One region of the Cupriavidus sp. 207A1 genome, then DNA from elsewhere that is predicted to be linked to it. Evidence: predicted binding sites of a transcription regulator. Region 1 holds the regulator's gene; each other region holds the start of a gene.
What was found. Region 1 encodes sigma-54, which starts transcription at its own class of promoters, with help from an activator protein. Its sites were predicted from a motif close to TGGCANGNAANCTGCTTT; they were not measured.
Positions count from the first base shown of each region.

Region 2: AC3FMM_RS19840 (GTP cyclohydrolase II) is a predicted target of sigma-54. The motif match lies at 5,126-5,143, and genes of this name have one in related genera.
Region 3: urtA (urea ABC transporter substrate-binding protein) is a predicted target of sigma-54. The motif match lies at 2,860-2,877, and genes of this name have one in related genera.
Region 4: AC3FMM_RS15065 (circularly permuted type 2 ATP-grasp protein) is a predicted target of sigma-54. The motif match lies at 2,087-2,104, and genes of this name have one in related genera.

Region 1 covers NZ_JBYOJO010000018.1:129,733-136,789, forward strand. The annotation lists gene hpf (ribosome hibernation-promoting factor, HPF/YfiA family) at 1-160, opposite strand, end outside; gene AC3FMM_RS27145 (RNA polymerase factor sigma-54) at 209-1,687, opposite strand; gene lptB (LPS export ABC transporter ATP-binding protein) at 1,810-2,610, opposite strand; gene lptA (lipopolysaccharide transport periplasmic protein LptA) at 2,619-3,263, opposite strand; gene lptC (LPS export ABC transporter periplasmic protein LptC) at 3,384-4,013, opposite strand; gene AC3FMM_RS27165 (KpsF/GutQ family sugar-phosphate isomerase) at 4,060-5,043, opposite strand; gene AC3FMM_RS27170 (monovalent cation:proton antiporter family protein) at 5,187-7,057, shown strand, end outside.
Region 2 covers NZ_JBYOJO010000010.1:248,644-255,700, forward strand. The annotation lists gene AC3FMM_RS19820 (amidohydrolase family protein) at 1-1,050, opposite strand, end outside; gene AC3FMM_RS19825 (TetR/AcrR family transcriptional regulator) at 1,093-1,773, opposite strand; gene upp (uracil phosphoribosyltransferase) at 1,773-2,468, opposite strand; gene AC3FMM_RS19835 (URC4/urg3 family protein) at 2,541-3,833, opposite strand; gene AC3FMM_RS19840 (GTP cyclohydrolase II) at 3,830-5,068, opposite strand; gene AC3FMM_RS19845 (acyltransferase family protein) at 5,335-6,459, opposite strand; gene AC3FMM_RS19850 (hypothetical protein) at 6,620-6,760, opposite strand; gene AC3FMM_RS19855 (MFS transporter) at 6,757-7,057, opposite strand, start outside.
Region 3 covers NZ_JBYOJO010000007.1:71,029-78,085, forward strand. The annotation lists gene cyoD (cytochrome o ubiquinol oxidase subunit IV) at 1-353, shown strand, start outside; gene AC3FMM_RS14525 (gamma-glutamyltransferase family protein) at 421-2,478, opposite strand; gene urtA (urea ABC transporter substrate-binding protein) at 2,932-4,188, shown strand; gene urtB (urea ABC transporter permease subunit UrtB) at 4,289-5,932, shown strand; gene urtC (urea ABC transporter permease subunit UrtC) at 5,932-7,057, shown strand, end outside.
Region 4 covers NZ_JBYOJO010000007.1:184,579-191,635, reverse strand. The annotation lists gene AC3FMM_RS15070 (alpha-E domain-containing protein) at 1-374, opposite strand, end outside; gene AC3FMM_RS15065 (circularly permuted type 2 ATP-grasp protein) at 397-1,872, opposite strand; gene AC3FMM_RS15060 (gluconokinase) at 2,211-2,717, opposite strand; gene edd (phosphogluconate dehydratase) at 2,788-4,680, opposite strand; gene AC3FMM_RS15050 (MurR/RpiR family transcriptional regulator) at 4,938-5,891, shown strand; gene AC3FMM_RS15045 (DNA internalization-related competence protein ComEC/Rec2) at 5,914-7,057, opposite strand, start outside.

The DNA.
Region 1 (7,057 bases):
ACTGACGCCGGTCCTTTTCCTTGTGATTGTCGACAGAGAGCAGCACGCTAACGCCAATGACTTGATCGAAATGCCTGACGATTCGCTCCAGCTTCGTTTCCACGTACTCACGCAGAGGGGGCGTGATGTCCAGGTGGTGTCCACTGATCTTGAAGTTCATAGCGCTTCTCCTTCTGAAAGAGCCTCACCAGGCAGGCGGTGGGCTCGGCTACAAAGACTTGCGGAGATTCACTGCGGGGATCTTCAGGGCTTCGCGATATTTGGCAACGGTGCGGCGTGCGACAACGAAGCCTTGCTCACCCAGCAGTTCGGCGATGCGACTGTCGGAAAGGGGATTCCTCGGGTCTTCGGCTCCTATCAGTTGCTTGATCAAGGCGCGGATGGCCGTTGATGAAGCCGCGCCACCGGTTTCGGTGGACACGTGGCTGCCGAAGAAGTACTTCAGTTCGAAAGTACCCATCGGCGTGGCCATGTATTTATTGGTCGTCACCCGGGAGATGGTTGACTCGTGTAAACCCAGTGTATCGGCAATCTCCCGCAAAACCAAGGGGCGCATGGCGATTTCACCGTGGGTGAAAAAGTTCTTTTGACGCTCGACAATGGCTTGCGAGACACGCAGGATCGTGTCGAACCTTTGCTGGATGTTCTTGATCAGCCAGCGCGCCTCCTGCAGCTTTTGCTGCAGCCCCGCGGTGCCGGTCTCGCCCTTGGCGCCGCGCAGGATCTGCGCGTACATGTCGTTGATGCGCAGCCTCGGCATCACATCCGGATTGAGCTGCGCGATCCAGCCGCTGCCGCTTTTGCGCACGAATACGTCCGGCACGACGAAATCCGCCTCCGGCCGGCTGTACGCGTGGCCGGGGTAGGGGGCCAGCGAGCGGATCAGGTCGTGCGCGGCCTTCAGCGCGACTTCGTCGACCTGCAGCGCCTTCTTCAGCCGCGTGTAGTCGCGTACCGCAAGCAGTTCCAGATGATGGGTGACGATGGTCAGCGCCAGTTCGCGCTGCGGGTGGGTCAGGCGGCGCAATTGCAGCGCCAGGCATTCGGCGGCATTGCGTGCGCCGACGCCGGCCGGATCGAAGCTCTGCAGCAGCGTCAGGATGGCGTGGACTTCGTCGGGGTCGAACTCCAGCTCTTCGGGCAGCTCCGCGCAGATCTCTTCGAGCGAGGCGCTCAGGTAGCCGTCGTCGTCGAGCGATTCGATCAGGAAGATGGCGAGCCCCTTGTCGCGCGCCGAGATCTTCAGCGGTGTGAGTTGCTCCATCAGGTATTCGCGCAGCGTGGGCTCGGCATCGCGCAGCTGCATCGGCGTCTTTTCGTCCTCGTCGCCTTGCGGCCGGCGGGCGAAGTCGTCCAGGCTCCAGTCGCTGTTGCCGTAGTCGTCGCCGCTGCTGTTGTCGCCGTAGCTGTCATCGGCGGCGCCTTCGGCGCGGGCGTCGCCATTGCCCTGGGGCTCGGCGGGGGCGGGCGCGGGCGCGCTCTGTACGTTGACCGAGCCATCGGCCGCCACGCGCAGCGGGCTTTCGATCCAGTCGTTCTCCCGCTCGAGCAGCGGGTTTTCCGTCAGCGCCTGTTCGACTTCCTGCTGCAGTTCCAGCGTGGAAAGCTGCAGCAGCCGGATCGACTGTTGCAGCTGCGGGGTCAGTGCCAGGTGCTGGGAGAGGCGGAGCTGTAGCGACGGTTTCATGCGACCTATTTTATGCGCATCTTTCCGATGTTGGAACGGAAATTGCTATCGCTTATGCGCCGTGATCGCCGCTGACTCTCCCGCCGCGCAGCCATGGCTGCCCGTGCCGGGCAGCCGTCTTGTCACATGCGGAAGTTCTCGCCCAGGTAGACGCGCCGCACGGCGTCATTGGCGATGATGTCTTCGGGCTGGCCCGCGGCCAGCACCGTGCCTTCGCTGATGATGTAGGCGTGGTCGCAGATGCCGAGCGTCTCGCGCACGTTGTGGTCGGTGATCAGCACGCCGATATTGCGCGCCTTGAGGAAGCTGACGATGCGCTGGATCTCGCCCACGGCGATCGGGTCCACGCCGGCGAAGGGTTCGTCGAGCAGGATGAAGCGCGGCGACGACGCCAGCGCGCGCGCGATTTCCACGCGGCGGCGCTCGCCGCCGGACAGCGACAGCGCCGGGTTGTTGCGCAGGTGCGCGATCTGCAGGTCGTCGAGCAGGGCATCGAGGCGGCGCTCGATCTCGGCCTTGGCCAGCGGCTTGCCCTTGTCCAGCTGCAGCTCCAGCACCGCGCGGATGTTCTCCTCGACGTTGAGCTTGCGGAACACCGAGGCTTCCTGCGGCAGGTACGACAGCCCCATGCGCGCGCGCTCGTGGATCGGCAGGCCGCTGATGTGGTCGCCGTCGAGCACGATATCGCCTTCGTCCAGTGCCACCAGGCCGACGATCATGTAGAACGACGTGGTCTTGCCCGCGCCGTTGGGGCCGAGCAGCCCGACCACCTCGCCGCTCTTGACGTCGAGCGAGACGTCCTTGACCACCGTGCGCGAGCCATAGCGCTTCTTCAGGTGGCGCACGACCAGCGTGCTGCCGCCGGGCAGGACGGAGTTGGCTTCGACGACAGGCTTGTCGGCAATGGTGGCGGTATCGGTCATGGGTACGGTCAGGGTTTGTTGGCGGGCGCGGGCGCCGACTTCAGGTCCAGCGGCGAGCCGCCTGCGGTGCCGGACTTCTGGTCCTGGCGCGGCGACAGCACCGCGCGCACGCGGCCGGACGGGTTGGCCGCCGCGGCATCGCCGCTGCCGCCGCCCGCCGCGGTATAGAGTTCCTTGCGGCTGTCGTAGGTCAGCACCGCGCCGCGGATCTCGTCGACCAGCTTGGCGCCCTGCAGCCGCGCCATGCGGGCATTGCCGATCAGCTTTGAGAATTCCTGCTTGCCGTCGTACTCGATGCGGTCGCCCCAGCCGTCGATGTATTCGTCGACACCCTCGCGCTTCTGGCGGATATAGGCCTGCCTGCCCGGCTTCGAGGTGGCCACGGCGAACTGGTAGCCCTCGGGGTCGGTGCGCAGCTCGGCGGCGTCGGACTTCAGGATCATGGTGCCCTTGGTCAGCACCACGTTGCCGGTCAGCGTATAGATCTGCTTGACGTCGTCATAGCTGGCGTTGTCCGCCTCCAGCACCATCGGCTTGTCGCGGTCCGCGCGCTCGGCTAGGGCAGGCTGGGCCAGCAGGCCGAAGGCCAGGGCCAGCGCGAGCAGGGCCGGGGCGGTGCGTCGACGGGACGATGTCGTCAGGGAAGCGGTCATGTTGGCAGGGTTGCTTGAGGGCGTCTGGATGCGTGGTGGTGCGGTTTGCGCGGACTTTGGCGCGTGCGCTGCAGGGCGGTGCCGGCCGGCACCGCATGCACGGCTGCGCCGGACCGGGACTCAGGATCCTGGCGCACGGCCCGGGGACGGCCCGGTGATGATGGTGCCGCGTACATTGCCGAGCAATTGTACTTCGCGGGTGACGTTGTTGAAGATCAGTCCGTTGGCGGTCATGACCGAGGGCCCGCGCGTCAGCTTGACCGGCTTGTCGGTCTTGACGATGTCGTCATTGACCAGCAGCTGGAAATAACTCGACGCCGCGGTCAGCTGCGGATCCTTGGACGGGTCCTTGCCCTGCTGGCGCAGCACGTGGCCATTGCCGTACAGGTCGATCACCGTGCCTTCGGCGTTCATGCGGCCGATGTCGGCGCGCGCGGTCACCGGCGGGCGGTCCGGCTCGTAGGCGCGCATCGCGGGGCGCGTGACCTCGTAGGTCTGGTCGTCCTCGAAATGGACCATGCGCTCGCCGGTGAAGCGGATCTTGGTACTACCGTCGGGCGCCAGCTCGGTGGCCGAGAAGCGGTCCATGAAGTAGTCCGGCTCGTGCTTCTTGGTGGTCTGCGCGGCCTGGTCTTCCTTGGGGGAGTTGATCTGGACCAGCCAGAACGTGCTGCCCGCCACGATGGCCATCAGCAGCAGCGGCAGCAGCCGCATGACGATGCCGCTGAGGGAGGCGAGGAGTGCCTGCATGGTGTCCTTGGCGTTGTGCTGCTGGTGCCGTCGGTGGCGCGCCGGCTCAGATGACCTTGGCGCGGGTCAGGTCGTGGATATGCAGCGCGCCGGTCAGGCGCCCGTCGTCGTCCACCACCAGCAGCTGGTTGATGCGGTTGGCTTCCATCACCTGCACGGCTTCCACCGCCAGCTGGTCCTGGTTGACCACGTGCGGGTTGCGGTGCATGACCTCGCCGATCGGCACGGTCTTCCAGTCGCGCGGGGTTTCCAGCAGGCGGCGCAGGTCGCCGTCGGTGAACACGCCGATGGCGCGTCCGTCGGGATCGACCACCGCGGTCATGGCCATGCCCTTGCGCGTGATTTCCATCAGCGCCTGGGCCAGCGGCGTGCTTTCGCGCACCTCGGGCACGGCGTTGCCGGTGCGCATCACGTCGCGCACGTGGGTCAGCAGCTTGCGCCCGAGCGCCCCGCCGGGGTGCGAGCGGGCGAAGTCTTCCTCGCCGAAGCCGCGCGCATCCAGCACCGCCACCGCGAGCGCGTCGCCCAGCGCCAGCGCGGCGGTGGTGCTGGCGGTCGGCGCCAGGTTCAGCGGGCAGGCTTCCTTCTCGACCGCAGCGTCCAGATGGACGTCGGCCAGCTTGGCGAGGTTGGAGTCCGGGTTGCCGGTGACCGAGATCAGGCGCGCGCCGATGCGCTTGACGATCGGGATGATCGACAGCAGCTCGCCGGTCTCGCCGGAATTGGAGAAGGCGATCAGCACGTCGTCGCGCGTGACCATGCCGAGGTCGCCGTGGCTGGCTTCGGCCGGATGCACGAAGAACGCGGGGGTGCCGGTCGAGGCCAGCGTGGCCGCGACCTTGCGGCCGATATGGCCGGACTTGCCGATCCCGGAAACGACCACGCGCCCGGTGCATAGCAGGATCAGCTGCACGGCACGGGCAAAGTCGCCGTTCAGGCGGCCGGAAAGTGCGGAAACCGCATCGGCTTCAGTCTGGAGCGTGTCGCGGGCGAGCCTGAGTGCTCGATCCGCATCGAAATTGGCTATCATGGCGACGAAGTATACCAACGAATGCGACCGCACCTGAGCCGACCCCTGGCGCGCGTCGTGCTCGCCCGTGCTCGCCGTATTTCCGCCGGCAGGGTGCCCGTGCCGGGTCGGCCGCGCGCCTCGCCGGTCACCCTGACCGCCTGATGCATTCTCCGCTGGAACTGACCTTGGTGCTGCTGGCCGCCGCCGTGTTCGGCGTGGTCGCGTTCCGCATGCTGCAGCTGCCGCCGATGCTGGGATACCTGGCCGTCGGCATCCTGATCGGGCCGCATGCGCTGGGGCTGGCCAGCGATACCGCGCAGACCAAGTACCTGGCCGAATTCGGCGTGGTCTTCCTGATGTTCTCGATCGGGCTGGAATTCAGCCTGGCCAAGCTGCGCGCGATGAAGCGGCTGGTATTCGGCCTGGGCGGCTCGCAGGTGGTGCTGTCGATGCTGGCGGTGGTGCCGGCCAGCTGGGCCTTCAACTGGCTGTTCCCGTTGTCGTGGCAGGCCTCGGTGGCGCTGGGCGGGGCCCTGGCGATGTCGTCCACCGCGATCGTGTCCAAGATGCTGTCCGAGCGCATGGAGCTGGAAAGCGAGCACGGGCGCAACATCATCAGCATCCTGTTGTTCCAGGACCTGGCGGTGGTGCCGCTGCTGATCGTGATTCCGGCGCTGTCGCGCGACCCGGGCGACCTGGTGATGGCGCTCGGACTGGCCACGCTCAAGATCGTGGTGGCGCTGGGCACGATCTTCTTCCTGGGCCAGCGCCTGATGAGCCGCTGGTTCCATGTGGTGGCGGCGCGCCGTTCGCAGGAACTGTTCATGCTGAACCTGCTGCTGGTGACGCTGGGCATGGCGGCGTTGACCGAGCGGCTGGGCCTGTCGATGGCGCTGGGCGCCTTCATGGCGGGCATGCTGATCTCCGAGACGCCCTACCGCCACCAGGTGGAAGAAGACATCAAGCCGTTCCGCGACGTGCTGCTGGGCCTGTTCTTCGTCACCATCGGCATGCTGCTCAATATCCGCGTGGTGCTGGACCACGTATGGCTGGTGCTGGCGCTGCTGGTGGTGCCGGTGCTGTTCAAGCTGGTGCTGATCGCGGTGCTGGCGCGGGTCTTCGGCTCGCGCCAGGGGGTGGCCATCCGCACCGGGCTGGGGCTGGCGCAGGCGGGTGAGTTCGGCTTCGTGCTGCTGAACCAGATCGACGGCCTGAACCTGGTCGACCCGGTGCTGATCCAGGTGATCCTGGCGTCGATGCTGCTGTCGATGCTGGCCGCGCCCTTCCTGATCCAGTACAGCGACGCCATCGTGCTGCGCTTTGCCGCCAACGAATGGCTGATGCAGTCGCTCAACATGACCCGCATCGCCGCGCAGAGCCTGCAGACCGAGAAGCACGCCATCATCTGCGGCTTCGGCCGCAGCGGCCAGAACCTGGCGCACATGCTGGAGCGCGAGGGTATCAACTACGTGGCGCTTGACCTGGACCCCGACCGGGTGCGCGAGGCCGCCGCCGCGGGCGATACCGTGGTCTACGGCGACGCCGGCCGGCGCGAGGCGCTGATCGCGGCGGGCCTGCACCGCGCCGCGGCGCTGATCGTGACCTATGCCAACACGCCGTCGGCGCTGAAGGTGCTGCACCATGTGCAGGAGCTGGCGCCGGCGCTGCCGGTGATCGTGCGCACGGTCGACGATTCTGAGCTCGACACGCTGCAAAAGGCCGGCGCCACCGAGGTGGTGCCCGAAATCATCGAAGGCAGCCTGATGCTGGCCTCGCACGCGCTGGTGCTGCTGGGCGTGCCGATGCGGCGCGTGGTGCGCGGCGTGCAGCAGGCGCGCGACGCGCGCTACAGCCTGCTGCGCGGCTATTTCCACGGGCGCGACGACGAAGAGGACATGGTCGAGCGCGACTCCGTGCGGCTGCATTCGGTGTCGCTCGGCCCGCAATCCACCGCGGTGGGCAGGCGCCTGGGCGTGCTGGGGCTGGAGCGCATCGGGGTCGAGGTGACCGCGGTGCGCCGGCGCGGCATCCG
Region 2 (7,057 bases), on a different contig from region 1:
GGTGACCGCGTCGAAGCAGGCCCGCATCGCCTCCTGCCCGGTCATTTGCGCGACATGCAGCCCCATGTGCGCCACTTCCAGCATGTCGCCGGAACCCAGGCCATACCACGGATCCATCACGCAATCGTGGCCGAAAGCCACCGGCACGCCGGCCGCCATCAGCTCGGGCACACGCGTCATGCCGCGGCGCCGGGGGTAAGTATCGTGCCGCCCCTGCAGGGTGATGTTGATCAGCGGATTGGCAATCGCCGCCACGCCGGCCTCGCGCATCAGCGGGATCAGCTTGGACACGTAGTAGTTGTCCATCGAATGCATCGAGGTCAGGTGCGATCCCGCCACCCTGCCCTGCAGGCCCAGCCGCACGGTTTCGCTGGCCAGCGTCTCGATATGGCGCGACAGCGGATCGTCGCTTTCGTCGCAATGCATGTCGACGCGCAGGCCGCGTTCGGCCGCCAGCTCGCACAGCAGCCGCACCGACTCCGCCCCCTGCGCCATGGTGCGCTCGAAATGCGGAATGCCGCCGACCACGTCGACTCCCAGCTCCAGCGCGCGCTTCAGGCTGGCGAGCGCGCCGGGCGCGCGCAGCACGCCGTCCTGCGGAAACGCCACCAGCTGCAGGTCCAGGTATGGCCGCACGCGTTCGCGCACGTGCAGCAGCGCCTCCACCGCCAGCAGGCGCGGATCGCACACATCCACGTGCGAGCGGATCGCCAGCAGCCCGCGCGCCACGGCCCAGTCGCAATACGCAAGCGCGCGCTCGACGATGGCCTCCTGCGTCAGCAGCGGCTTCAGTTCGCCCCACAGCGCAATGCCTTCCAGCAGCGTGCCCGACTGGTTCACGCGCGGCAGCCCGTACGACAGCGTCGAGTCCATATGGAAGTGCGCATCGACGAACGGCGGCGTGACCAGCTGGCCGGCGGCGTCGATCTCTTCGCCCGCGCGCGCCGCCAGGGCCGGCTCGACTGCGGCGATGCGCCCGTCGGCGATGCCGATGTCGATGCCGGTGCGCCCGTCGGGCAGGTTGCAATGCCGCAGGATCAGGTCGAGCATGGGTCGTGTCGTGGTATCCGGTATGGGTACGGGCGTGGGATCTCAGGCCAGCGGCACCGGCGCCAGGCCGCAGCCGCGCAGCAGCATCACCACCACGTGCTCGGTGGCGTGCGCATAATCCTGCGGCTTCAGCCGGCTGATCCCCAGCACCGCGCAGACCTGCGATTCAAAGTCCGCGTAGGTCTGGGTGGCGGCCCAGATGGTGAAGAACAGGTGCTGCGGATCGACCGGCGCCATCTGGCCGCGGTCGATCCACTGCTGCACCACCGCGGCCTTGCGCGACACCAGTTCACGCAGGGCATGGCGCAGCACCTCGCCGATCTCGGGCGCGCCGTGCAGCAGCTCGTTGGCGAACACCCGCGATGCATCGGGATGGCTGGCCGAGAGCCGCATCTTGGCGCGGATGTACTGCTCCAGCGCCACCTGCGGCGGCAGCTCGGCGCGGATCACATCGGCTTCCGACAGCCACAGCTGCAGCGTGTGCGCCAGCACCGCGCGGTACAGCGCCTGCTTGGTGCGGAAGTAGTAATGCAGGTTCGACTTGGGCACGCCGGCGCGCATGGCGATCTCCGCCATGGTGGCGCCGGCAAACCCGGCGCGCGCGAACACGTGCTCGGCCGCGCGCAGGATCATGGCCTGGTTCTCCTGCCGGATGCGACCGCACGCCGCCGCGCGCCCGGGCGGCGCGCGCAGTGTCGGCGCAAGGCCGGCGCGCGGGTCCATCAGCGCGTGCCGTACAGGCGGTCGCCGGCGTCGCCCAGGCCGGGCACGATATAGCCGTGCTCGTTGAGGGTGTCGTCGATGGCCGCGGTGACGATGCCGACGTCCGGATGCGCGCTGCGCAGCGCGCGCAGGCCCGGGCGCGAGGCGATCAGGCACACATACTTCATGGTGGTGACGCCGGCCTCCTTCAGCCGGTTCAGTGCCGCGATGGCCGAATTGCCGGTGGCCAGCATCGGGTCGACCACGATTACCATGCGCTCCTGGATGTCCTCGGGCATCTTGAAGTAATACTCGATCGGCTCCAGCGTCTCGGGATCGCGGTACAGGCCGATATGGCCGACGCGCGCCGCCGGCAGCAGGTCGAGCATGCCATCGATAAAGCCGTTGCCCGCGCGCAGGATCGATACCAGGCACAGCTTCTTGCCGGACAGCACGCGCGACTGCGTGGCCGCGATCGGCGTGCGGATGGCGATGGTTTCCATGGCCAGGTCGCGCGTGGCCTCGTAGGTCAGCAGCTGGCTGATCTCCCGCACCAGGCGGCGGAAGTTGTCGGTGGTGGTCTCCTCGCTGCGCACCAGCGTGACCTTGTGCTGCACCAGCGGATGGTCGACCACCATCACGCCGGACAGGCTGGCAGGGTCGGCGGGGTCCGGCGCGCGCGCCTCGACTGCGGGAACAGCGGTCATGTCGTTCATGGTGACGCTCCTGAAGCCACGTTGCACAAGCCTTCCCTGCTTGCAACGCCGCCCGCGGCGCGGGCGGCGCGTTCAGAACACCGTGCCGTCGCTGGTGATGGCAAACGGCGGCGCGCCGCCGGGCCGGCGCTTGGCGGCGATGCGCCGCCCCGCCGCCCAGGTGCCGCCTTCCAGCACGCGCGCCAGCGGAAACTGCGCTTCCTCCAGCCCCAGCGCCTGGCGCACGCAATCGGCCACCAGGTCCAGGCCGCTGACGGTCAGCGCGCGCCATTCGACGATGACGGGCTCGTCGACCGCATGCGGTTCGGCGGCAAAGCCGGGATCGCGCGGCACCATCAGCTCGAAGTCGTACAGCAGCCCGCCGTTGCGGTACTCGGGCAGGCCGGTCAGCGCGTCGAGGCCGGACACGGTCAGGCCGGCGTCCTCGAGCGGCTCCAGCAGCGAATAGGTCAGCCACTGGGTCAGCTTGTGGAACGGCACCAGCCCGCCCGGGGCCGCCGGATGGCGCCAGCAGTCGCCCAGCGACACGCCCTCGACCACGATGCGCCCCGGCCACACCGGCCCGAGGCCCACCAGCAAGGTGCGCAGCAGGAAGCCGGCATCGAGCTGGCCGCCGACGGCGTGCGCCTTCAGGTAGTCATAGAGGTTGCCCAGCCGCGCCGGCCGGCCGAACAGCGCCGGAGTCGCGTCCATCACCTCGCCCAGCCGGCGCAGCAGCCCGGCGCGGCCTTCCAGGCCCACCAGCGGGTTGTGCTGCGCGACCTGGAAGGCATGGGCAATGCTGTCGGCATCGATGCGCTGCAGGCGCTCGGCATCGGCGCGCAGCGGATCGCCCGGCGCCGCGGAAAAGCCGCCGCGCGCGAACAGGTCGAAGCTGGCCGCGCCCAGTCCTTCCGACCGCGTCAGCACCAGGTCGCTGGCCGGATCGCGGTAGCGCCATTCCGGGCCGGCGCCCGCATCCAGCAGCACGCTGGGGATCACCAGATCGATGCCGATGCGGGCGCGCTCCTCGCGGTGTTCGGGCCCGCTCAGCGCGGCGCGCTCGCACAGCACCTGCCAGCGGTCCGTGCGCTGGTCGCCCGCGCCGCTTTCGAAATGGCGCCAGCGGCTGTGATACGGCACCTGCAGGTCCGGATAGCGCTGCCGGATGGTGCTGGCGACGTAATCGGCAATCGCATGCACGCGGTCCGGGTGCCAGGTGAAGAGCTCGGACGCGCCGCTGGCCACGTGTTCGGTGATCGCCGCGCAATGGGTGCGCACCGCCTCGGCGCACAGCAGCGCCGCCGCGGGATGCCCTTCGGGCACCGGGCTCAGCCAGCCGTTGCCAGGGCGCTCGTTGGCACTGTCCTCGGGATACCTCGTCATTCGTTCAACCCCCTGCCCTTTGCCAGGGCCAGTTCGTTCGCATCCGGCGGCGTGTAGTGCGTGAAGTAGCCGGCGGCCACCTTGGCGTCGATCTCGACACGGGCGTCGGCGGGGATCAGCGCCTCGGGGATCGCCACCTGCTCGACCACCTCGATGCCCTGCGCCACCAGCGCGCCATGCTTCATGTTGCTCATCGACGCCCAGCGGTCGATGCGGCGGATTCCCAGCCAATGGAACACATCCGGCATCAGCTCCTGGAAACGCATGTCCTGCACGCCCGCCACGCATTCGGTACGGGCAAAATAAGTCTCGGCGCGGTCGCCGCCAACCTGGCGCTTGCGGGCGTTGTAGACCAGGAACTTGGTCACCTCGCCCAGCGCGCGGCCCTCCTTGCGGTTGTAGACCACCAGCCCGACACCGCCCTGCTGCGCCATCTCGATGCACACCTCGATGCCGTGTGCCAGGTACGGCCGGCAGGTACAGATGTCTGACCCGAACACATCCGATCCGTTGCATTCATCGTGCACGCGGCAGGCGACGCGGGTCTCGGGCTTGCCCAGCTGGCTGACATCGCCGAAGAAATACAGCGTCATGCCGCCGATCGGCGGCAAGAAAACCTTCAGGTCCGGCCGCGTCACCAGTTCCGGGAACATGCCGCCGGTCTGCTCGAACAGGCTGCGGCGCAGCACGCTTTCCTTGATGCCGAAGCGGGCCGCCATGCCGGGCAAGTACCACACTGGATCGACCGCCGCCTTGGTCACGCGCACGTCGCCATTGGCATGCAACAGGTCGCCGTCTGGCTTTAGCCGGCCCGCGGCGATGGCCGAAACCAGTTCCGGCATGTTGATGTGCGCGCGCGTCACCGCGATGGTCGGGCGGATATCGACGCCGGCGGCGATGCGGTCGGCGAAGACGGTGGAGACCAGGTGCCCCCACGGGTCGAGCGAGACGATCTTGTCCGGGTCGCCCCACTGCGGATGCGGGCCGATGGCCTCGGCGGGCGCGGTATCGGTCAGGTCGGGACGGTGGTCGCGCTGCAGTGTGCCGGAGGCGACCGCCAGCGCACGGTAGATGGCGTAGGCGCCGGCGTGGGTGCCGATCACATTGCGCTGCGCCGGATTGCCCAGGCTGGCAATCACCGGTCCGCGCTCCGCCGCCGTGGCGGCGCCCCAGTGGATCGGCTCCGCCGGCTTGTCGCGGCGCGCGTGCGAAGTCAGGACGATATGGTCGGACATGACACCCTCGGTTCCCGATGGAATCCTGACCAATCGGTCAGGTTTACGATTCCATACTAGGCAACCTTTGTGCCATCACCCAATGCCCGTTTACGCCAGCGTTGCGCCACTGTGTGTGGCGTCCAACGCAAGTCCGCGGCAGGGCCATGCACGCCCGGCGTGCCGACGGCACCACGCCGGCCGCTTGCATGCACCGCCCCGATGCCGCGGGCGTCCACGTAACGCAAGCGCGCTACACGTACGGCACGCGGCTATGGTTGCAAGGGTTACATGGTCGGGCGGCTCGCCGAGCCCGGGCCCGAATCGCCTGCCGCGTCACCGCGGCCGCCCAGCAACGCCCGCAGTGCCGCGAGCGGCTGCGCGCTTTCGACGAAGCGGTAGAACAAGGCCCCCGCCACATTGCTCAGGGCCCAGGCCGCCGCCATGCCCAGAGCGTTCAGCACCGGCTGCCCCGGTGCCAGATGCGACACCAGCGCATTGACCACCAGGCACACCGGGAAATGAACCAGGAACACGGAATAGGAAATGCGCCCGAAGTAGCCCACCACGCGCGCGCGCGGCCAGCGTTCCAGCCATTCGCCGCGGCGCGCCAGCGCCAGCAGCAGCGCGGTGGCCAGCGCCACGGCAATGCGCAGCCGGAAGTCCAGCAGCAGCGCGCCCAGCGCCACCGCGCCGAGCAGCGCCAGCGGCAGCAGCGGCCGGCCGGGGGCGGACGCCCAGTAGGCCAGCGTGCCCATGCCATAGGCACCGAAGAAATACACGGCCCAGATATCCCAAGCGGCATCGCGGTTGAACCAGAACAGCGATGCCACGGCCGCAAGCGCGACCAGGCCGATGCTGACCGCCACGCCCGCCGCCGCCCTGCCGCGCGACACCGCCCGCGCGGCCCACAGCGTGCCCAGCAGCAGCGCGAACAATTGCAGGTCGATGGCCACGTACCAGACCCCGGCCGACAAGGCGTCGACGTCGACGATGTCATGGAGCAGCGTCAGGTGCGCGAGCAACTGCCCCAGCGTGGGCGACGCCGGGATCGAGTCATGCGTCATCCAGTGCCGCGCCGCGGCGGCGCCGGCAATGCTGAGCAGGATCGCCGCGGCAAACGGCACCACCAGTTTCTGGTAACGGCGCCACAGCAGCGACAGCGGGTGCTGGCGGATCTCCAGCCGTCCGTCGGGCGCCAGGCTGCGCGCCGCCAGGAAGCCGCTGATCACCAGGAACACCTGTACCGCGATGCGGGCGTAGTCATGGAGCCAGTCCACCAGCCCCGGCGCCAGTTGGTAGGCGGCGTCGGACATCGGTCCATAGAAGGCGAGGTGGTGCAGGACGATCAGTTGCGAACTGACGGCTTTGAGGGCGTCGATGCACGGCAGGCGCGACGGGCGGGAGCTCATTGTTATAGGGAGGATGCAAAGGGCACGGAAGGCGCGATTCTACCCGCTGCGCCACTCCTCAATGTGGCGCAATACATACATTGTGCGGGTTGGTTACACAGTGGCCCTGCTTGTTGCGAGTTCGACCTCCGCCGCGCCGTGGTAGCGGCGGTGGTCGGGGTTATTGGCACAACGCCAGCAGCGCGATCCACGCCTGGGCATGGGCCGGATCGAGCCACTCCGCCAGCGCCACGGCGCATACGACCGCGCCACCGAGTACCGACAGCCAGGCGGCGAGCGCGGTTGCGCCGGGCCGCCTCATGGCCGTGCCGGCGCCAGACCGGTGCGGGCGATCTGGCGGTCGTCGATCGGCGAATGCAGCGCCGCGGCGACGATACCCAGCGCCATGGCGCCGTACCAGACCGCGTCGTACGAGCGGGTCAGCTCGAACACCAGCCCGCCGAGCCACACGCCCATGAACGAGCCGAGCTGATGGCCCAGGAACACGAAGCCGAACAGCGTGGCGAGATAGCGCACGCCGAACACCTGGGCCAGGATGCCGTTGGTCAACGGCACCGTGCCCAGCCACAGCAACCCCATCGCCGCACTGAAGGCGTAC
Region 3 (7,057 bases), on a different contig from region 1:
CACCGGCGGCGCACGGCGCCCACGACTCACACGCGCATGACAGCCAGGCTGGCGGCCACGCCAGCTTCAAGGGCTACGCAATCGGCTTCATCCTCGCCGTGATCCTGACGGTGATCCCGTTCAAGATCGTGATGGACGGCACCATGGACAAGGGCACCATCCTGTGGACCATCCTGGGCATGGCCGTGGTCCAGATGATCGTGCACCTGAAGTATTTCCTGCACCTGGACTCGTCGTCCGAGCAGCGCAGCAACGTGATCGCGCTGCTGTTCACGGCGCTGATCCTGGTGATCGTGGTGGCGGGTTCGCTGTGGATCATGCACAACCTGAACGCCAACATGATGGTGATGTAAGGACCGGCGTCCTGGCATCGAAAAAAAGGGGCCCCGCGGGGCCCCTTTTTCTTTGGTCGCGGCTTCGTCAGGGCTTGAACGTGTCCCCCAGCACCACGCCCTCGCGCCGCGGGTCGGCGCCGCCGACCAGCACCGCCGAGCCGCCGATGGTGGTGCGGATGATGGCGCTCAGCCCGCTGGACTGCGCCGCCGTATTGACGGTGTGGCCCAGGTTGCGCAGGCCCCTGACCAGCGGGTCGTTGTCGCCCGGCAGGCCGCCAGCCGGCGTGCTGGTGTCGACGTTGGGATGCTCGCCGCCGACGATCATGGGCGAGCCCGCGCTCGCGTTATTGCCGCCGAAGTCGATCATCGACACCGCCTGCTGGGCATCCAGCCCCCAGTCCAGCGACGCCACCAGGGTCTTGGCCACGAACTGGATGATGGTGGCGCCGCCCGGCGAGCCGGTGGTCATGTAGAAGTCGCCGCGCGAGCCGTCGCTGTTGCGCTGGAACACAACCGTGGGCGCCATCGAGCTGCGCGGGCGCTTGCCCGGCTGCAGCCGGTTGGCCACCGGCACGCCGCCCGGCGCCGGATCGGCATTGAAGTCGGTCAGCTCGTTGTTGAGCAGGAAGCCGTTGGTCATGTGGTACGAGCCCAGGCCGGCCTCGATGGTGGTGGTCATCGCCACCACGTTGCCGTACTTGTCATGCAGCGACAGGTGCGTGGTGCCGCGCTCCTCCACCATCGACGGCGCCAGCGGCACGTCGCCGAGGTTGCCCGCCGCCACCGGCGTGACCATCGAGCCGGTGGTGCTGATCAGGCTGGCGCGCTGGCTCAGGTAGGGCTTGTTCAGCATGGTGTCCGGGGTGCCGCCGGGCAACGGGATGAAGTCGGTGTCGGCCACGTACTTGTTGCGGTCGGCATAGGCCAGGTGGCCGGCTTCGCCCATCAGGTGGGCGCCCAGCACGCTGGGCCGGCCGCCGTTCTGGTCGACCAGCGTGGGCTTGTGCGCCGCCATGTCGAAGTTCTCGACGATGCCCAGGATCTGCGCCACCGCGATCCCGCCCGACGACGGCGGCGGCATGCCGCATACCTCGTACTGGCGGTAGGTGGTGCACACCGGCGTGCGCTTCTTGGCCTGGTAGTTGGCCAGGTCGTCCAGCGTGGTAACGCCCGGCGTGGTGTTGCCGTCGTAGGTGGTCTGGATCTTGGCAACGATGGCCTGCGCGATCGGCCCGTTCTTGTAGAAGGCGTCGGCGCCGTCCGCGGCGACGGCGCTGAAGACCGCCGCCAGCGCGGGGTTGCGCAGCACGGTGTTGACCGCGCGCGGGGTGCCGTCGGGATTCAGGAAGTAGGCAGCCATCTCCGGATCGCGCTTGATATTGGCGACGGTGGCGCTGTCGGAGATCGCGGCGGCCATGCGCGGCGGGATCGCGAAACCGTCGGTGGCCAGCTTGATCGCCGGCGCGAACAGTTCCTTCCAGGCAGTCTTGCCGTAGTCGCGGTGGGCCAGCTCGAGCACGCGCAGCGTGCCCGGGGTGCCGATCGAGCGGCCGCTGCGCTGGGCATTGGGCAGGGGCGTGGTCGGGTCGGCCGCGGACTTCCAGCGCAGGTAGTTCTCGTCTGCGGCGGCCGGCGCGGTCTCGCGGCCGTCGTAGGCGGTGAGCTGCCGGGTCGTCGCGTCGTAATGCAGGATGAAGGCACCGCCGCCGATGCCGGACGATTGCGGCTCGACCAGGTTCAGCACCATCTGCGCCGCCACCGCGGCGTCGATCGCGGTGCCGCCGGCCTTCAGCACGTCGCACGCCGCCTTGGTCGAGACCGGGTTGTTGGTCACCGCCATATAGGTCTTGCTGTAGACCGTGACCTTGGGCGCATAGCCGGTCGCCTGCTCCGGCGCGTTGGGGTCGCCCGGCAGCACTACCGCCTGGCCGCCGGTACTGCCATCGAGTTCGCAGCCGGCAGTGGGCGTGACCGGCGGTGGCGGGGGCGGAGGCGGGGGATCGTCGCCGCCGCCGCAGGCGCCCAGGGTCAGCGCCAGCGCCGCCAGGGCCAGCTTGCCGCGACGCGGGCGCCAGTACGGGGTGGCGCGCGGCTGCGGCTGCGGCTCGGCGGGGGATGCGTGGGGGTCGGCAGCGTACGGCATGGTTTCTCCTTCCTTTTATGTGGGTCCGGGAAATGCCACGGCCGGGTCGTCAGGCGGGACCGCGGCCATCTTTCACCGTAGTGCCGCGGCGCGCCGGCCTTAATCATTGAATGTACGGATTTACATGCATTCGAATCCGGGTTTAAGCGCCCGCTTAATCGACGCCGGCGAGTGCGCTGGCACGCCGGCGCTTGCCAATGGCGCCACGGTGGCGCAAGCCGGTTCCGGCAATGTGCGCCATGCACCGGGATCGGCCGCGCCGGCCGGCACGCACTGTCGCAGTGCGCTGATTCGCTGCACGGTGATGGTGCGGACGCGCCAGGCGGGCGGTGCCTGGGCCCCCGCACCGCCTGTGGCCACGCCGCGCGGGCGATATCGCCGTGGCACGCTAGTTGCAGATGCATCACCCCGGGGAGCGTAGTCCCTGACCAACACCACAAACGGGAGCTGCAAATGCAACGACGTGACATGCTGAAGCTGTCGGCGATAGCCGCCGCGGCGATGATCGGTACCAGCCCGCTGGCGCTGGCGCAGTCAAAGGAGCCGATCAAGGTCGGCATCCTGCATTCGCTGTCCGGCACCATGGCGATCTCCGAAACGTCGCTGAAGGACGTGGCGCTGATGACCATCGACGAGATCAACAAGAGCGGCGGCGTGCTCGGGCGCAAGCTGGAACCGGTGGTGGTGGACCCGGCCTCCAACTGGCCGCTGTTCGCCGAGAAGGCGCGCCAGCTGGTCAGCAAGGACAAGGTCGCGGTGACCTTCGGCTGCTGGACCTCGGTGTCGCGCAAGTCGGTGCTGCCGGTCTACGAAGAGCTCAACTCCCTGCTGTTCTACCCGGTGCAGTATGAAGGCGAGGAGATGTCGAAGAACGTCTTCTACACCGGCGCGGCGCCCAACCAGCAGGCCATTCCCGCGGTGGAATACCTGATGAGCAAGGAGGGCGGCGGCGCCAAACGGTTCTTCCTGCTCGGCACCGACTATGTCTACCCGCGCACCACCAACAAGATCCTGCGCGCCTTCCTGAAGAGCAAGGGCGTGGCCGACAAGGACATCGAAGAGGTCTACACCCCGTTCGGCCACAGCGACTACCAGACCATCGTCGCCAATATCAAGAAGTTCTCGCAGGGCGGCAAGACCGCGGTGATCTCCACCATCAACGGCGATTCCAACGTGCCGTTCTACAAGGAGCTGGGCAACGCCGGGCTCAAGGCCAAGGACGTGCCGGTGGTGGCGTTCTCGGTCGGCGAAGAGGAACTGCGCGGCATCGACACCAAGCCGCTGGTGGGCCACCTGGCCGCGTGGAACTACTTCATGTCGGTCAAGAACCCCGAGAACGACGCCTTCCGCAAGCAGTGGGCCGCCTGGGTCAAGGCCAACAACCTGCCCGGCGGCGACAAGCGCGTGACCAACGACCCGATGGAAGCCACCTACGTGGGCATCCACATGTGGGCGCAGGCGGTGAAGAAGGCCGGCAGCACCGACACCAACAAGGTGCGCGCCGCGATGTACGGCCAGACCTTCAAGGCGCCGGACGGCTTCACCCTGACCATGGGCGAGAACCACCACCTGTACAAGCCGGTGATGATCGGCGAGGTCAAGGGCGACGGCCAGTTCGCGGTGGTGTGGAAGACGCCGAAGGCGGTGCGCGCGCAGCCGTGGAGCCCGTTCATCGCGGGCAATGAAGGCAAGCCGGACAAGGTGATGTAAGGAGCGGTCGCCTACCGCTGGTTTTCTCCCCTCTCCCGCTTGCGGGAGAGGGGAGCGCACCCCCAGCTTGGTTATCCACCATCGTCACTTGCCAGCCCTCATGTGCCATTCGATATCCTTTTCCGCCAAGCCGTGGCTGCGCGCCCTGCTGGCAGCGCTGCTGCTGGCCTCGGCACCGTGGGCCGCCGCGCTGACGCAGGCCGACCTGAAGCCGCTGGCCGAAGACGACTTCGACGCCAAGACCGCCGCGCTGTCCGCGCTGGCCAACGCATCGCCCGATGAGGCCGGACCGATTTTGAAGGCCTTGCAGGACGACGCCCTGCAATACGCGCCGTCGGCCGGCATGGTGCGCCAGGATGGCGACAAGCTGGTCGATGCGATCACCGGCAAGCCGGTCACGGTCAAGGCCGACGAGCTCGAGTCGCTGACGCTGAACAACAGCCTGCGCGCACTGGTCGACAGCGCCGCCAGCAGCCTGCTGCTGCAGTCGCCGGACATTGCCGTGCGCGCCCAGGCGGTGGCCACCCTGCGTGACCAGCCGGAAAGCGCGTCGCTGGCGGCGGTCGAAGCCGCGCGCAAGACCGAGGCCGATGCCGGCCTGCGCGCCAGCCTGGACGTGATCTGGGCCAACCTGGTGCTGGCCGCCACGCCCGGGCCCGCCGCGCGCGACGCGCGCCTCGAAGCCATCCGCATCCTGGGCCGCGACAGCAACCCGCAGAGCCGCCAGAAGCTGGCGCCGCTGGTGGAACGCGACAGCGCCGGCCGCTACCGCGAGCCCGACGGCGGCGTGCGGCTGGCCGCGCAGCAGGCGCTGGACACGCTGCAGGGCGACCAGCGCCGCGCCGAAGTGATCGGCAACCTGTTCGCCGGCCTGAGCCTGGGCAGCGTGCTGCTGCTGGCCGCGCTTGGCCTGGCCATCACCTATGGCCTGATCGGCGTGATCAACATGGCGCACGGCGAATTCCTGATGATCGGCGCCTATGCCACCTATGTGGTGCAGTCGCTGTTCCGCGCCCATGCGCCGGGCGCGCTGGACTGGTATCTGCCCACGGCGCTGCCGGCTTCGTTCCTGGCAGCCGCGGTGGTGGGCTTCGTGCTGGAACGGCTGGTGCTGCGCCACCTGTACGGGCGCCCGCTGGAAACGCTGCTGGCCACCTTCGGCGTGAGCCTGCTGCTGATGCAGGCGGTGCGCACGCTGTTCGGCGCGCAGAACGTCGAAGTGTCCAATCCCGCCTGGATGAGCGGCGGCTTCGAATGGCTGCCGGGGCTGGTGATCCCGTACAACCGCGTGGTCATCATCCTGTTCGCGCTGGCGGTGGTGGCGGTGGCGTGGGCGGTGCTCAACCGCACGCGGCTGGGGCTGTTCGTGCGCGCGACCACGCAGAACCGGACCATGGCCGCGTGCGTCGGCGTGCGCACCTGGAAGGTCGACAGCTACGCCTTTGCCTTCGGCGCCGGCATTGCCGGGCTGGGCGGCTGCGCGCTGTCGCAGATCGGCAATGTCGGTCCCGACCTGGGCCAGGCCTACATCATCGATTCGTTCATGGTGGTGGTGCTGGGCGGCGTGGGGCAGCTGGCCGGCACCATCGTCGGCGCCTTCGGGCTGGGCATCCTCAACAAGTTCATCGAACCCTTCTATGGCGCGGTACTGGCCAAGATCCTGGTCCTGGTGCTGATCGTGCTGTTTATCCAGAAGCGGCCGCAGGGACTGTTCGCGCTCAAGGGGCGCAGCGCGGAGGCATGATGCAGCGATACCAACCTGATTCTTCCGCCGCACCGTTCCGGCTGGCCGTGCCGGAACGCCAGTCGCTGTTCTCGCCGCGCGGCTGGATGGCGCTGGCGGCGCTGACCGTGATCGTCGGCATCGGCGTGCCGGTGTGCGCGCTGCTCGTGCCGGAGGGCCACCCGCTGCACCTGTCGGCGTATGCGCTGACGCTGGTCGGCAAGATCATGTGCTTTGCGCTGGCGGCGATCGCGCTCGACCTGGTGTGGGGCTACTGCGGCATCCTCAGTCTCGGCCATGGCCTGTTCTTCGCGCTGGGCGGCTATGCCATGGGCATGTACCTGATGCGTTCGATCGGGCGCGAAGGCGTGTACCAGAGCGACCTGCCGGACTTCATGGTGTTCCTCGACTGGAAGGAACTGCCGTGGTTCTGGCACGGCACCGACCACCTAGGCTATGCGCTGCTGCTGGTGGTGCTGGTGCCGGGCGTGCTGGCGTGGCTGTTCGGCTTCTTTGCCTTCCGCTCGCGCATCAAGGGCGTGTACCTGTCCATCATCACGCAGGCGATGACATATGCGGCGATGCTGCTGTTCTTCCGCAACGAGACCGGCTTTGGCGGCAACAACGGCTTCACCGACTTCAAGCGCGTCGCCGGCTTTGCCATCGCCGCGCCGCAGACGCGCACCGCGTTGTTCGTGCTGACCTTCCTGGCGTTGCTGGCCGGCTTCATCGCCTGCCGCTACATCGTCACGTCCAAGCTCGGCCGCGTGGTCACGGCGGTGCGCGATGCCGAGATGCGCGTGATGTTCTCCGGCTACAACCCGCTCGGCTACAAGCTGTTCGTGTGGACCTTCTCGGCGGTGCTGTGCGGCATCGCCGGCGCGCTGTACGTGCCGCAGGTCGGCATCATCAACCCGGGCGAGATGTCGCCCGGCAACTCGATCGAAATGGCGGTGTGGGTTGCCGTGGGCGGGCGCGGCACGCTGGTCGGGCCGGTGATCGGCGCGTTCCTGGTCAATGGCGCCAAGACGCTGTTCACCGCGCACTTCGCCGAATACTGGCTGTTCCTGCTGGGCGCGATGTTCGTGCTGGTGACGCTGTACCTGCCTGATGGCGTGACCGGCTTGTGGAAGCGCCTGCGCGAGC
Region 4 (7,057 bases), on a different contig from region 1:
CCGTCGGCAATCAGGCGCTGCACCTCCAGCCAGGTGGTGTTGACGGTCTCCCAGACCTCGGTGGTGAGCGAGCCGCGCACCGCGCGCGCGTTCTCGCGCGCCGCGCGCAGGCAGCTCATGATCGACGAGGCATTGGTCATGTCGCGCACCATGAAATCGATCACATCGTCGCGCGACAGCAGGCCGTACTTGTGGTCGAAGACGTCGGTCAGCTCCGAGATATCGAGCATGGCCCACCAGCCCTGCTCGGCCACCTCGGCCGATTGCGGCAGCAGCGAGGTCTGGTAGTTGACGTCGAGCATGCGCGCGGTGTTCTCCGCGCGCTCGGTGTAGCGGGCCATCCAGAACAGGTGGTCGGCGGTGCGGCTCAGCATGCGGGCTCTCCCGAATCGGCGTTCATCGTTCCAGCACCCAGGTGTCCTTGGTGCCGCCACCCTGCGAGGAATTCACCACCAGCGAGCCCTCGCGCAGCGCCACGCGCGTCAGCCCGCCCGGTACCATGCGCACCTCCTTGCCCGACAGCACGAACGGGCGCAGGTCGATATGGCGCGGCGCGATGCCGGCCTCGACATAGGTCGGGCAGGTCGACAGCGCCAGCGTGGGCTGCGCGATGTACTGCTCCGGCCTGGAGCGGACCACCTCGCGGAAGGCATCGATCTCGGCGCGCGTCGCCGCCGGGCCGACCAGCATGCCGTAGCCACCGGCCCCGTGGGTTTCCTTGACCACCAGTTCGGCCATATGGTCCAGCACGTACTGCAGGTCCTCGGCGCGCCGGCACATGTAGGTCGGCACGTTGCTCAGGATGGCCTCTTCGCCCAGGTAGAAGCGGATCATGTCCGGCACATAAGGATAGATCGACTTGTCGTCGGCCACGCCGGTGCCGATCGCATTGCAGATGGTCACGTTGCCGGCGCGGTAGACCGACAGCAGCCCCGCGGCGCCGAGCGCGGAATCGGGGCGGAACGCAAGCGGGTCGAGGAAATCGTCGTCGACGCGCCGGTAGATCACGTCGATGCGCTGCGGGCCCTGCGTGGTGCGCATGAACAGGTGGTTGTCCTCGACGAAGAGATCGCTGCCTTCGACCAGCTCCACCCCCATCTGCTGCGCCAGGAAGGCGTGCTCGAAGTACGCCGAGTTGTACATGCCCGGCGTCAGCACCACCACGGTGGGATCGGCGATCGCCTGCGGCGAGACCCCGCGCAGCATGTCGAGCAGCAGGTCGGGGTAGTGCGCCACCGGCGCCACGCGGTTGCGCGCGAACAGGTCCGGGAACAAACGCATCATCATCTTGCGGTTCTCGAGCATGTACGACACGCCCGACGGCACCCGCAGGTTGTCTTCCAGCACGTAGAACTCGCCCTCGCCGGCGCGCACCACGTCGATGCCGGCGACATGCGCATAGACGTCATGCGGCACGCTGACGCCGAGCATCTCGGGCCGGTACTGGGCGTTGTTGTAGATCTGGTCGGGCGGGATCACGCCGGCGCGGATGATGTCCTGGCCGTGGTAGATGTCGTGGATGAAGCGGTTCAGCGCGGCCACGCGCTGGCGCAGGCCTTTTTCCAGCAGCGCCCATTCGCTCGCGGGGAAAATGCGCGGGACCACGTCGAACGGAATGGTGCGCTCGGTACCGCTGTTGGCTTCGTCCTTGTCGCCGTAGACGGCGAAGGTGATGCCCACGCGCCGGAACACCAGGTCGGCCTCGGCGCGCTTGTTGGCCATGGTGCTTTCGGTCTGGCGCGCCAGCCATTCGGCGAAATGCCGGTAGTGCGGGCGGACCGCCCCCTCAGGCAAGGTCTGTCCCGCGTGGATCAGCGCTGGCGCACTGTTGTCGCGCCAGTCCAGCATCTCGTCGAAATACCGCGCCGCCATGATGGCCGCTCCTCCATGTCGCGGGCGCCGCTGCCGGCCGCCCTGGTTGCCCTGGCTGTCCTGCCCTGCCGCGCGGCCGCGCCGGTTGGCGCAAGCCGCGGTGATGCCGTCGAGTCACTGGCCCTTCCAGCATACCCGTGCCGGCGAAAGCCGCAAGGCGGCCGGCGGGCCGCCCGTGCCACCGCAGCCGCGCCGCACGGACACCGAAGCGAAGCTAGCAAGATGCCTGCCAGCGCACGCAAAAAACGGCCGCCGGTGAGGCCGGCGGCCGTGGTTGCGATCCATGGAAAGTCGGGAAGTCCGCCCGGGACCATGCCCCTCCGGGCACGGGGCAGCGGTCAGCGCGCCGCGCTGGCGCCCTGCCGCACGGTGGCGCGCAGGATGGTGTCCACCAGCGCCTCCGGTGGCTGGCGGATGTCGAGGGCCAGCGCGTCGCCGGGCACTTCCAGCGTATCGAACTGGCTTTGCAGCAGTTCCGGATTGAAGAAATGCTCGGTGCGCGCGGACAGGCGCTGGCCGATCAGCGCGGCATCCCCCTTCATGAACACGAAGGTCACGCCGCCATCGGGCGGGGTCAGCCGGTCGCGGTACGCCTGGCGCAGCGCCGAGCAGGTGAACACATGGGTGCGGCCTTCGGCCCGGGCAGTGTCGATGGCCGCGCGCATTGCCGCCAGCCAGGGCCAGCGGTCATCGTCGGTCAGCGGGATGCCGGCGTGCATCTTGGCCTTGTTGGCGTCGCTGTGGAAGTCGTCGGCGTCATGGAAGCCGCAGCCCAGCCGCTGCGCCAGCAACTGGCCGACCGTGGTCTTGCCGCTGCCGGAAACGCCCATCAGGATATAGATCATGTCTGCTCCGTCGGTCTTGGTATCGGATGGTGTTGCCATCCTTGTCGGTTGCCTGCCTGTCCTGGTCCGGTTATTGTGCGACGGATCGCAGCTCGGCGGTACGGCCGTCGGCGCCGGCGGCGTCGGCATCCAGTTCGGACAGGTCGAGTGCGCTGCCGCCCTCTTCCGCGATCCGTGCGTGGCGCCGGAACAGGCCGAACAGGCCGCGCCCCAGGCTGAACTGCGCGAACCGGTCGGCAGGCGCGCGTACCGGCGCCCGCGCCGCGAATTCGGCCTCGTCGCCCAGCCATTGCAGCGTGCCGGCGACAGCGTCGACCCGGATGCGGTCTCCGTCACGCACGCGCGCCAGCGCGCCGCCGGCCAGCGCCTCGGGGCCGACGTGGATCACCGCCGGCACCTTGCCCGAAGCACCGGACATGCGCCCGTCGGTCACCAGCGCCACCTTGTGGCCGGCGTCCTGCAGTGCGCCCAGCACGGGTGTCAACCGGTGCAGTTCCGGCATGCCGTTGGCATTCGGCCCCTGGAAACGCACCACCGCCACCAGGTCGCCGCCCAGTTCGCCAGCGTCGAACGCCGCCTGCAGCGCCTCCTGCGAATCGAACACCCGCACCGGGGCTTCGACCACACGGTGCTCGGGCGCCACGGCCGAGACCTTGATCACGCCGCGGCCCAGGTTGCCCTGCATCAGCCGCAGGCCGCCCTCGGCGGAGAACGGCGCGCCCGCAGTCGACAGCACCTGCGGGTCGCCGCTCTTTGCGGCGCCGTCGCGCCAGTGCAGCACGCCGTCCGTCATCACCGGCTCCTGCGCGTAACGGGCCAGGCCCGGGCCGGCCACGGTCTGCACGTCCTCGTGCAGCAGCCCGGCCTGCAGCAGCTCGCGGATCACGAAGCCGGCCCCGCCGGCGGCATGGAAATGGTTCACATCGGCCGAGCCATTGGGATAGACGCGCGCCAGCAGCGGCGTGATGCGCGACAGCAGGTCGAAATCATTCCAGTCGATGACGATGCCGGCGGCGCGCGCGATCGCCACCAGGTGGATGGTGTGGTTGGTGGAGCCGCCGGTGGCCAGCAGGCCGACCATGGCGTTGGCGATGGCGCGTTCGTCGACGATGCGCGCCAGCGGCAGGTAGCTGTCGCCGCGCGCGCGCAGCGCAATCGCGCGCTGTGCGGCCGCGGCCGTCAGCGCATCGCGCAGGCCGCTGTCCGGATGGACGAAGGCCGCGCCCGGCAGGTGCAGGCCCATCACTTCCATCAGAAACTGGTTGCTGTTGGCGGTGCCGTAGAAGGTGCAGGTGCCGGCGCCGTGATAGGCCTGGCATTCGGCCTCCAGCAAGGCCTCGCGCCCCACCTGGCCGGTGGCGTAGAGCTGGCGCACGCGCGCCTTCTCCTTGTTGGGCAGCCCGCTGGCCATCGGGCCCGCGGGCACGAACACCATCGGCAGGTGGCCGAATTGCAGCGCGCCCATCAGCAGCCCCGGCACGATCTTGTCGCACACGCCCAGCATCAGCGCCGCATCGAAGGTGTTGTGCGACAGCGCCACCGCGGTGCCCATGGCAATCGCATCGCGCGAGAACAGCGACAGCTCCATGCCGGCGTTGCCTTGCGTGATGCCGTCGCACATCGCCGGCACGCCGCCCGCCACCTGCGCCACCGCGCCGAGCGCGCGCGCGGCCTCGCGGATCACGGCGGGATAGCGCTCGTAGGGCTGGTGCGCCGACAGCATGTCGTTGTACGCGGTGACGATGCCCAGGTTGGGCGCATGCTCGACGCGCAGCTTCAGCTTGTCGCTGGCCGGCAGCGCGGCAAAGCCGTGCGCCAGGTTGGCGCAGGACATGCCGCGCAGCGGCCCCAGTTCCGCCTGCGCGCGCTCGCAGCGCGCAAGGTAGGCGGCACGGCTGGCGCGGCTGCGCGCAACGATGCGGTCGGTAACGGCCTGAAGCTCGGCATGGACGGCAGAAGGCATGGCGTGACGGTCCTTGTGGGCGGAATGAGGCATGGCGATTCGGCGCGCTACGGCGCCGAATCCTGTAGATTTTCTACAATTCGGGCGCCATTATACCCAGCGCCCGCCGCTCGTCATTACGACCACGCAGAAAAATCGCGCAGAAAATGCCGGAGTCAGGGCAAACCCCAAGCGCCAGCCCCGCCGCATTTCGGGCAAGATGCGGCGCCAATCATTGTAGAATCTCTACATATCCTTTCCACGCCGACACTGCCGCCATGCGCGACCGCATCCTTGCCGTCTACGACACCCTTCGTCCTTCAGAACGCCGCCTGGCCGACTATGTCGCCCGCCACGGCGCCGCCGTGATCCGGCTGTCGATGCCGGAACTGGCCGAGCGCGCCGGCGTGTCGCAACCCACCATCGCGCGCTTCTGCGCGGCGCTGGGCTACGATGGCTTCCGCGAATTCAAGCTGCAGTTCGCGCAGAACGTCGGTGGCGGCACGCCCTTCGTGCACCAGGATGTGGCCGCCGACGACCGTCCGGCGGATATCGCCGGCAAGGTGTTCGACCGCACCATTGCCACGCTGATGAGCGTGCGCAACGCCCTGTCGGCCGACCAGATCGAGCATGGCATCCGGCTGCTCGCCGGCGCGCGCCGCATCGAGTTCTACGGCTGCGGCAACTCCGGCATCGTCGCGCTCGACCTGCAGCACAAGTTCTTCCGCCTGGGCATGCCGACCGTCGCCTATGCCGACCCGCACGTGTTCAGCATGTCGGCGGCGCTGCTGGGCCCCGGCGACGTGGCCGTGCTGGTCTCCAACAGCGGCCGCACCTGGGACATGCTGACCGCCGCCACGCTGGCACGCAGCAGCGGCGCCGGCCTGCTGGCGCTGACCCACAGCGGCTCGCCGCTGGCCCGGCTGGCCGATGTCTGCGTGTTCTCCGACGTCGAGGAAGACAGCGAGGTCTACACGCCGATGACCTCGCGCATCAGCCACCTGGTGCTGGGCGACGTGCTCGCCGCCGGCGTCGCGCTGGCGCGCGCGGACACCGTCGCGCCGCGCCTGCAGCGCGCCAAGGCGCATCTGCGCGAGCGGCGCATCGCCGGGGCCGAGCCGGCGCCGGCACGCAGCCGGGGCCGCGCCGTGGCGGCAGAGCCGGCCACGCCGTCTACGTCAACCAAGCCCGCACCGCCCGCCGCACGCCCCAGCCGCCGTAAGGCCGGCTGACCGCCCGCGACACCCGCGCACCCTAGCGCGGCGCCGGCGGCCGTTCCCGCCAGTAGCGCGGCTCCGCGTGCCGGAACATCGACAGCGTGTAACCCGCGCGTGCCGTGTTCATGGTCACCGCGCCGGTTTCGTCGGTGCGATAGCGCAGGATGCCCCCGCGGCCAAAGCGCTCCCAGACTTCGGCGTTCGGATGGCGATAGCGGTTGCCATAGCCCAGTTGGAACACCGCGGCCGCGGGCCCGACCGCCTCGATCCAGTCCGTGCCCGAAGACGTGCCGCTGCCGTGATGCGCCACCACCAGCACGTCGGCGCGCAAGGCCCCGGCCGGCAAGCGCCCGATCAATGCACGCTCCTGCGCCAGGCCGATATCGCCGGTCAGCAGCAGGCTGTGCGCGGCGGTGTCCACGCGCAGCACGCAACTGCGCGCGTTGCTGGGGATGGCGGCCTGCTGCGACTGTTCAGCCAGCGGGTGCAGCACGGCAAAGCGCACGCCGTCCCACTCCCATTGCTGTTCCGCGGCGCAGGGGCGCCATTGGGCTCCATAATGCGGCGCCTCCAGCAGCGGGTGGCCGGCAGGCGCACCGGTGCTGCGCGCCACCACGGCCACTGTCCCCGCAATGTCCGCCACGCCGCCGGCATGATCGAGGTCTTCATGGCTGACCATCAGGTGATCGAGTTGCGACACGCCCTCGGCGCGCAGTACCGGCACCACCACCTGCGCGCCCGCGCTGGACCCCGAGGCATAGCCCGGCCCGGTGTCGTACAGCAGCGCGTGCGAGCGCGTGCGCACCAGCACCGCGGTGCCCTGCCCGACGTCGAACATCACCGCACGGAACTGGCCGTCGGCAACCGGCGGACCGCGCGCCAGCAGCATCGGCAGCATCAGCAGCGCGCCATGCCAGCGCAGGCGCGCCGCAGCCACGGGCGCCACCAGCAGCGCCACGCCAAGCGCCGCCAGCAGCAGCGCCACCGGCCCCGCGCTGGCCGCCTCCCACATCGCCCCGGGCAGCATGGAAAACCATTGCAGCACGGCAGCCAGTCCCTGCATGGCAAAGTGGGCGGCCGCCATCACCGGCACGGCCAGCCACAGCGGCAGCGCGGCGCCCAGCAGCGCCAGCGGCGTCACCAGCAGGCTGACCACAGGGATTGCCACCGCATTGGCAAAC